2 regions of the Photobacterium panuliri genome follow, and region 2 is predicted to be linked to the other one. Evidence: riboswitches for the same ligand, from Rfam matches in the RefSeq annotation. Region 2 holds a riboswitch; the other holds the start of a gene.

Region 1 (4,820 bases), 680 kb from region 2:
GAAGCATAAAAGTGTGCTTGATGACATCGGAAAGAAATACGGTGTGCAGCCACGTTTTATTGTTGCTTTGTGGGGTGTGGAAAGTAATTTCGGACGCTTAACCGGAAATTATAATGTGATTGAAGCATTATCAACGATGGCTTATGAAGGCCGCCGGGAAGCATTTTTCCGCAAGCAGGTAATGGCAGCCTTGGAAATATTGGATGCCGGCCATATCGAACCACAAGAGATGAAAGGCTCATGGGCGGGGGCAATGGGACAACCACAGTTCATGCCAACCTCTTTTCTGACCTATGCCGTTGATGGTAATAGCGATGATAAGATTGATATTTGGAAAACCCAAGCCGATGTATTTGCTTCTGCAGCTAATTATCTTCATCAGGAAGGATGGAACGATCAATATACCTGGGGCCGACAGGTTAAATTGCCTGAGAACATTGATAGTGCCCTTATGGGAATCGATAAAGAGAAAGGACGTTCTCTTGCCGAATGGGAATCGCTAGGTGTTCGTCGTTTAAATGGAACGGATTTGCCGAAGGTAGATATAAAAGCCTGGCTTATTCAACCAGATGATAGACATGGTAGAGCATATTTGGTGTATGGTAATTACCAAGTACTGCTCCATTGGAATCGCTCACACTATTTTGCTTTAGCGGTAAGTCACTTGGCTGATAGTATTCGTTAGAGCTCAAACAAAAAAAGCCAGCATTGATGTCTGGCTTTTTACTCAATATGGATAAGTTTTTGCTATATATATCTATTCGCTATCCCTTTAACGTATTGGCTTTTTAATTCAAAGGTTTAGAAATAGATTTTAAATAGTGCAAATAAAAAACCCGACCATGTGTCGGGTTTTTAATAAATTAGTCGATTATTTGATTTCGAACTCTTCTAGAGATTTACCTTCATCAAGTGCTTTTTTAAGTGCACTTGGTGTACGGCCTTGGCCAGTCCAAGTTTTCTCTTCACCGTTTTCATCAATAAAGCGGTATTTAGCAGGACGCTGAGCGCGTTTTGCTTTTGGTGCTTTAGATAGTGTTGCTAGAAGTTCTTCTGGGTCAATACCGTCAGCAAGTAGCATTTCACGATATTGAGCCAACTTTTCATTGCGCTCTTCTTCTTTAGCGCGAACTTCTTGTTCTTGCTCTGCACGCTCTTCAACAACGGTAGTTAGTTTTTCTAGCGCTTCTTGTAGTTGTTCAAGAGTATATTCACGAGATAGTGCGCGAAGACTACGAAGATTCGTTAGCACTTTCATTAGATCAGACATGTTGTTATTTCCTGTTGGCTAAATACTGTAAAAAAAGAATAGCAGTAATAATTCTATAATTGCAATATTAATACTTTGAACTTGATAAGCCAAATAGAAATTTAATACTTCAATTAAAAAAATGATTATTAATAGGGGATAACTCTCATTAGTAATATTCTGTTGCTAATTGTAAACCCCACTTAATTGTTATCAAGATCCCAAAGAAGCGGTGCTACATGTTGCTTATCGCATGGTTGTGATTGAACTGGTGTGATGTTTTTTTAATCGCCACTGCAAAACTATTCACCAATATTGTTAAATCTTTCACGCTTCGTTGTTGCAATTGGATTTCCATTCCGTATTATTGACTTTACCTAGACCATAGGTAGAGGAGCATTGTCTAATAGTAGTTAGCCTTAGGGTGATACCAAAGAGGGATAACGAAAGGAGCCAGTGCCGAAGTGAGTTTTGGGTTATCAAGCCAGCTTGCTGGGGTTGTCGCCGAATAGGGGCAACACTGCCATAGTATATAATGACATTAACTATGGAGCGCTACTGTGGAGTCGGACGAGGGTATAGCCCTCCCTTCCTTATACTCTTTACGCATGACATGACGTTGTGTTTCGCAGTAGGTCTCCAACCAGGAACGGTTGTAGTAGAGATCATGAATATAGTAGATTTTTCCCATTCGGTAGTATCGATTATTCCCCCTCTGGTTGCGTTGGGGTTGGCAATATTAACTCGCCATGTCCTGTTTTCTCTTGGGGTAGGCATTGTGTTAGGTGCCTTACTGTTAAGCGATTTTGCTCCATTACAGGCCGCATCGTATATAGGTACAACGGTAAAAGGGTTGTTTATCGATGATGGCAGCATTAATAGCTGGAATATGAGCATTGTTGCCTTTCTTATTTTATTGGGTATGACAACGGCGTTGTTGACGCTGTCAGGCGGTACCCGTGCTTTTGCCGAGTGGGCACAAACCAAGATAAAAACAAAACGGGGGGCAAAGCTACTCGCAGCATTCTTGGGCGTCTTCATTTTTGTCGACGATTATTTCAATAGTCTTGCCGTGGGGTCGATTTCTCGCCCTGTTACTGACCGTTTTTACGTATCCCGCGCAAAATTGGCGTATATTCTTGACTCTACCGCTGCACCGATGTGTGTATTGATGCCAGCTTCAAGCTGGGGGGCTTATATTATTACCTTGATTGGTGGAATATTAGTGTCTCACGGTGTGACAGAGTACACCCCGTTAGGTGCGTTCCTTCAGTTGGCCCCAATGAACTTCTATGCCGTTTTTGCCCTGTTAATGGTTTTTGTGGTGGCATGGTTTCAATTGGATATTGGCCCAATGAAGAAGCACGAACTAGAGGCGAGTCATTGCCGTGGCTTCGATGAAGGGGATGCGGATAAGCGAGCCAAGGATTTAAATGAAGAGTTGGAAATTGTCGAAAGCGCTAATGGTAAAGTTTCCGATTTGGTGATGCCAATTATTGCTCTGATTATCGCCACCTTCTTCTTTATGATTTATACCGGTAGCCAAGCACTTTCCGCCGATGATTTGCCGTTTACCTTATTGGGAGCATTTGAAAATACCGATGTGGGGATGTCATTGGTATATGGTGGACTTATTGGTCTGGTCTCTGCCTTAATTCCTATTTTTCGCCAGCGTATCGCAATGGGGGATGTGGTCTCAACAATGTGGATTGGGGCTAAGTCGATGTTTGGTGCAATATTGATCCTACTCTTTGCGTGGAGTATTGGTAGCGTGATCGGTGATATGGCAACAGGCAAATATTTGTCGACCTTGGTTGAAGGCAGCCTAGATCCGATGTTGTTGCCCGCTATTTTATTTTTGCTCGCTGGCGTGATGGCGTTTGCGACGGGTACATCGTGGGGGACGTTTGGTATTATGTTGCCAATCGCTGGGGATTTGGCTGCGGCAACAGATATTATGTTGATGCTGCCAATGCTTGGCGCGGTATTGGCTGGTTCCGTATTTGGTGACCACTGCTCGCCGATATCCGATACCACGATTTTGTCCTCGACCGGTGCCCGGTGTCACCATATCGACCACGTTTCCACCCAGTTGCCTTATGCGCTGTCAATTGCTTTGGTATCGACCATAGGTTTTCTTGTACTGGGTGCGACGGACTCATTGGCGGTCGCTTTCTTGGCCGCGACGGTTGCCTTTATCATCATGTGTAGCGTGTTGTATTGGATATCCCGGAGATCTTCTGATTTAACAGCCAAAGCATAATTGGACATACCAACGACAAAGAGTCTGTATTTGCGATACAGACTCTTTTTTATGCCTGTGATTTTGAGACGGCGGCTTTTAATCTTGGGGCGATTTCTGTAGCATCACGGCAGTTTTTTTGACTCAACCTACTTCGACTAGGAAAGCTTAATGGCCCAGATGTATTTCTATTACTCGGCAATGAATGCGGGTAAATCGACCACCTTGTTGCAGTCATCGTTTAATTACCGCGAGCGCGGCATGACACCGGTGATTTTTACTGCAGCAATTGATGATCGTTTTGGCAAGGGCAAGGTAAGCTCTCGGATCGGTTTGGAAGAAGAAGCCGAATTATTTGGCGATAGTGACGATTTGTATGTTCGCCTACAGAGTATGGCTGCAGATGGCAAGATTGACTGCGTATTGATTGACGAATGCCAGTTCTTGACCAAGACTCAGGTTTACCAGCTAACGGAAGTAGTTGATAAGCTAGATATTCCAGTATTGTGTTACGGGCTGCGTTCTGATTTCCGTGGTGAGCTTTTCGAAGGGAGTCAGTATCTGTTGGCTTGGGCTGATAAATTGGTCGAGCTAAAGACAATCTGCCACTGTGGCCGCAAGGCGAATATGGTGATCCGTCAAGATGAGACCGGCCGTGCTATTGCTGATGGCGATCAGGTTGAGATCGGCGGTAACGATCGTTATGTCTCCGTTTGTCGTACTCACTACAAAGATGCGCTGGGCCGTTAATGGCAGTGTAAGCGCCTTGTGAAGATGATTGACAGCCCGGCCATTTGGCCGGGCTGTTTTGTTTCGCGATTGTCTAGCGATGGCGGGATTGTAGCTTGGCCGTGACATCGGCGAGTGACAATCCCTGATCTTGCAGCAATACCAGCAAGTGGTAGATCAAATCGGCAGATTCGCTAACTAGCTCCGCCTTATCACCTGACGTTGCCGCCAGCGCGACTTCAACGCCTTCTTCGCCAACCTTCTGCGAAATCCGCTTGGTGCCACGAGCGTAGAGGCTTGCGGTATAGGACGAGTCGGGATCGGCTTCTGTCCGGCTAGCGAGGAGCTGTTCAAGTTGATGAAGGAAAACCAACGCGGGCTGAGCGGCGTCCGTATCGCCGTGGTCGAAACAGGTTTCGGTACCGAGGTGGCAGGTTGGCCCTGCCGGCGTCACCGTGACCAGCAGGGTATCCTGGTCACAGTCAAGACTGATGCTTTCAAGCGCAAGGACATTGCCAGAGGTTTCCCCTTTGGTCCAGAGGCGGTTTTTGGTTCGAGACCAGAAGGTAACCTGCTTGGCTTCGAGTGTTTGGCTCAGAG
Region 2 (4,820 bases):
TCGGCAAGAATATTGTCGGAGTGGTTTTGCAGTGCAATAACTACGAGATTATTGATCTTGGTGTGATGGTGCCTTGCGAGAAGATCCTCAAAGTCGCCAAGGAAGAAAATGTCGATATTATTGGTTTGTCGGGGCTGATCACCCCTTCATTGGATGAAATGGTCCATGTTGCCAAGGAAATGGAGCGGCAAGGGTTCGACTTGCCTCTGCTTATTGGCGGTGCGACGACGTCTAAAGCCCATACTGCGGTGAAGATCGAGCAAAACTACCGTCAGCCCGTGGTTTACGTCAACAATGCCTCGCGGGCTGTCGGGGTGTGTACCTCTTTGCTTTCTGATGAATTGCGGCCTGCTTTTGTTGAGCGGTTAGATCTTGATTATGACAGGGTTCGTGATCAGCATAACCGCAAAAAACCGCGGACCAAGCCAATCAGCCTTGATGCGGCTCGCGACAACAAGGTTGCGATTGACTGGGGTCGCTATACCCCCCCGATACCGGCCCAGCCGGAGATTCAGGTGTTTGATAATATGGATGTGGCGACCTTGCGCCGTTATATAGACTGGACCCCTTTCTTTATGACCTGGTCGCTGATGGGGAAATACCCGGCGATCCTTGACCATGATGAAGTCGGTGAGGAGGCCCGCCGTCTGTTTGCTGATGCCAATGCCTTGCTCGACAGAGTGGAGCGAGAGGGATTGCTTCAGGCAAGGGGGATGTGTGCCTTGTTTCCCGCGAATAGTGTGGGGGATGATATTGAAGTCTATACCGACGAAAGCCGGGAGACCGTTGCGAGGGTGCTGCATCATTTGCGCCAGCAGACCGACAAACCTAAAGGTCCCAACTATTGCCTGTCAGATTATATTGCCCCGAAAGAAAGCGGAAAACCTGATTGGATCGGGGCATTTGCGGTCACTGGGGGGATTGGCGAGCGTGAACTGGCTGATGCTTACAAGGCACAGGGGGATGATTACAACGCGATTATGATCCAAGCCGTGGCTGATCGGTTGGCAGAAGCATTTGCCGAGTATCTGCATGAGCGGGTGAGGACGGAAATTTGGGGCTATTCGCCGCAAGAGAGCCTGACCAACGATGATTTGATTCGGGAAAAATATCAGGGGATCAGGCCAGCACCTGGCTACCCAGCCTGCCCAGAGCATTCCGAGAAAGGCGCTTTGTGGGATTTGCTCGGGGTTGAAGAGGCGATTGGCATGTCGCTGACGAGCAGTTATGCAATGTGGCCGGGGGCTTCGGTATCGGGATGGTATTTCTCTCATCCTGAGTCTCGTTACTTTGCGGTTGCCCAGGTCCAGGCTGACCAGCGTGACAGCTATGCTGATCGCAAGGGGTGGGATTTGGCCGAGGCCGAGAAATGGCTGGGGCCAAACCTCGGTTGATTGTGAAAGATCAAAAAAGGCACTCTGGGAGTGCCTTTTTTTCATCAAGGTTCAGCTTATTCAAACAGGCCCTGATGAAGGGTCTGTACCACTTCGCGTGACTCGGCTGTTTTGACCAGGAAGCACAAGTTGTGGGTGCTGGCTCCAAAGCAGATCATCCGAGGGCTGTACTTTTCCAGTCGGCTGAATACTTGGGTTGCAGCGCCTGGGGCGTCGCCCAGATCATTGCCGATCAGAGCAACGAGGCAGAGATCTTGTTCTACCTCAACCCGGCAAAGTTTGCTCAGGGCTTCCATTGCGGCTTCTGGCAGGCGAGGTGCGCCGCCGCACGTATCTGTTTGATCCAACGTTAGGGAAACGCTGACTTCAGATGTTGTGATGAGATCCACCGAGATTTTGTATTCGGCCAGGATTCTGAATACCTCGGCCAAGAAACCGTAAGCATGGAACATGTTCAGGCTAGTCAGGGTGACCATCGTCTGGTTGCAGCGCAGAGCCAGAGCTCGGAATTTCGGAGCATCGGTGACACTCTGGCGAATCCATGTTCCGCCTTGTTCAGGGGCTTTGGAGGAGCCGACAAATACAGGGATTTGCTGGCGCACAGCCGGGAGCAAGGTTGACGGGTGAAGGATCTTAGCGCCGAAGTTTGCCATTTCGGAGGCTTCGCAGAAGCTGATCTCTTTGATCGGCTTGGCGTTGGCTGCAATGCGAGGGTCAGTGGTGTACATCCCCGGGACATCGGTCCAGATCTCTAGGATTTCTGCACCGATGGCTTCGGCGATCAACGCTGCGCTGTAGTCGCTGCCACCACGGCCCAAGGTCGTCGTGACGCCAGATTCGTCGGCCCCGATAAAGCCCTGTGATACGATAATCGTATCTGTCTTCAAAATAGGCTGAAGATGCTGGTCGGCAAGTTGTCGAATGGTGTCGACCTCAGGTACGGCTTTGCCGTACTGGCTGTCGGTCCGCATGACGTCACGGATATCGAAACGTAGGGCGCTCGCCCCCATTTCGTTGAGAATTTGGGTAAACAAGTGGGTAGAGAGCAATTCACCATGGGCGACAAGCTGGTCAGTCAGTTGTACTGACGGCTTTTGTGCGGCTTGCTCTGCTAATTTAGCAATATGGCTAATAAGTTGTTCGACCTGGGTTGTGACCGTTTCAGGATGGGCCAATTGGTCGATGATGTCTTGGTGGATCGTTCGTAGTTGTTGTAGCCGTTTGGAGCGCTGCTCGTTATCGGCAAGTCCGTTTGCAAGTTCAACCAGCAGGTTGGTTACGCCAGAACATGCACTAATCAACACTACCTTAGCGGCAGGATTATCCTTGATGATAGTGGCACTTCGGCTCATGGCGGCATGATCGGCTACGCTGGTGCCGCCAAATTTCGCTACGGTAATCGGTGGAGGAACAGTAAAGTTATTTTCTACAAAGCTCACAATGAGTCTCCCAGTATGAAATAGAACAATCAATTACCAGGGGGGACTCGGGATCAGATCCCGACATACAGTCGGAGCAATTAGGTAGGATGTAGACGTCGAACGGTACAACAACCAGAAGCTCCTCACCTTCCTGTACCATAGGTTGGAAGGTGACAGCCAGAAGGATTCAACCTCCAAAGCCGATATGCCATGCCCCCTGTCATGCCATATCTCGGCGTTACTCCCCCTCTCAAGATTGCTTTGGGGTGGGGCCCCGCAATCATCGATACCTGGGTAACGCTCCTCTTCTGTCTGCCCCCGAAAAATCACGATTTCGGGATGAACAAAAAACGATCTGTATTGAAGCTGATTTTCTAGCCCTTTGTCAATTGGTTGCAGGGAAGAATAAGCAAAAAAAATGCAAAAAAGTGTCTGGGTTTGGCTGCTATCAATATTCTGTTCATAAATACACTTATCTTCGAGGGGAACTGGCGAGCCGGCATGTATTGACGAAAGTATTGGCGCGGGTATTCAACAGCAAGACGGATGCATAGATATACGCATATTGGCGGGGGAGCTGATATAGTCATATTGAACCCTATAACCAAGGCTGACCGAAGAACGTCAGGGAGGACCAAGCATGACTAAAACCAGTTTCTACCCCCCGCAACGGACATTGATGGGACCTGGCCCGTCAGATATTTCCCCGCAGGTGCTGCAGGCATTGAGCCGGCCGACAATCGGCCATCTCGATCCGTTGTTCATCGGGATGATGGATGAGCTAAAGCAGTTGCTACAGTATGCCTTCCAAACCCAGAACCCATTTACTATCGCGGTATCAGCCCCCGGCAGTGCGGGTATGGAGGCGTGTTTCGTCAATTTGGTCGAGCCCGGCGATAAGGTGATTGTTTGCCGTAACGGGGTGTTTGGCGACCGAATGAGGGAAAATGTCGAGCGTTGTGGCGGGATCGCGGTCATGGTCGATAATGCGTGGGGAGAGCCGGTTGATCCAGAACTGGTTGAACAAGCCTTGGAGGCTCACCCCGATGCGGTGATTGTCGCGTTCGTTCATGCCGAGACATCAACTGGTGCGCTGAGCGATGCCGAAGTGATTGCTCGGCTGGCCAGAGAGCACGGCTGCCTGACGATAGTCGATGCGGTGACATCGCTCGGTGGTGTTCCGCTGCTGGTGGACGAATGGCAGCTTGATGCTGTTTATTCGGGGAGCCAGAAGTGCCTGTCATGCGTGCCGGGGTTGTCGCCTCTGACGTTTTCAGAGCGTGCAGTGGCCAAGATCCAGTCGCGCAAGACCCCGGTCCAGAGCTGGTTTTTGGATCAGAGCCTGGTGTTGGGCTACTGGAGCGGTGAGGGCAAGCGTAGCTACCATCATACCGCCCCGGTCAACAGTCTTTATGCGCTGCATGAAGCTCTGGTAATCCTGTACAACGAGGGGCTGGAGAATGCGTGGCAGCGCCACCGTGATATGCATAATGAACTGCGAGAGGGGCTGGAACAGCTGGGTATTGCCTTCGTTGTCGAACAGCCCTATCGCCTGCCGCAGCTGAATGCGGTGTATATCCCGGACGGGGTGGATGATGCCGCCGTGCGGAAATTATTGCTCGAACGCTATAACTTGGAGATCGGTGCCGGACTGGGGGCGCTGGCGGGCAAAGCATGGCGGATTGGCCTGATGGGGTATGCAGCCCGTAGCGAGAATATTGCGTTGTGCCTGCGGGCATTGGAGAGCGTGCTGAAGTAACGCCACCAACAGTAGGGAGAAAATGGCAGCCGAGAGATCGGCTGCCATTTTTTTATCGGGCCAGGGGCTTATGGGCACCATCTTTGGCTGGGGTGAAATCCTCTAACGGGAAGAGGTAGATGGCTTCTAGGCGTACCTGCTCGGCCAGTTCAGGCTTGTCGATGAAGGTATAGGCCACGATAAGCTGACGGTAGAGTTTCGGGCGAGTCCATGTTTTGGCTTTTATGTTTGCCCAGTGGATAAACT

What was found. Region 2 has a riboswitch for lysine ahead of lysC (lysine-sensitive aspartokinase 3). Riboswitches for the same ligand answer to the same signal wherever they lie in the genome.
Region 1: linked by a shared signal. The riboswitch ahead of ACSF8X_RS13250 (Na+/H+ antiporter NhaC family protein) and the one ahead of lysC (lysine-sensitive aspartokinase 3) in region 2 are both predicted to bind lysine.

The regions. Positions count from the first base shown of each region.
Region 1 is NZ_CP197192.1:2,910,914-2,915,733, reverse strand. Features, by position in the region: gene ACSF8X_RS13260 (lytic murein transglycosylase) at 1-685, shown strand, start outside; gene ACSF8X_RS13255 (H-NS family histone-like protein) at 872-1,270, opposite strand; lysine riboswitch at 1,631-1,815, shown strand; gene ACSF8X_RS13250 (Na+/H+ antiporter NhaC family protein) at 1,917-3,512, shown strand; gene ACSF8X_RS13245 (thymidine kinase) at 3,663-4,241, shown strand; gene hisIE (bifunctional phosphoribosyl-AMP cyclohydrolase/phosphoribosyl-ATP diphosphatase HisIE) at 4,315-4,820, opposite strand, start outside.
Region 2 is NZ_CP197192.1:69,847-74,666, reverse strand. Features, by position in the region: gene metH (methionine synthase) at 1-1,394, shown strand, start outside; gene lysC (lysine-sensitive aspartokinase 3) at 1,451-2,833, opposite strand; lysine riboswitch at 2,944-3,131, opposite strand; gene ACSF8X_RS00355 (pyridoxal-phosphate-dependent aminotransferase family protein) at 3,456-4,574, shown strand; gene ACSF8X_RS00350 (PglL family O-oligosaccharyltransferase) at 4,627-4,820, opposite strand, start outside.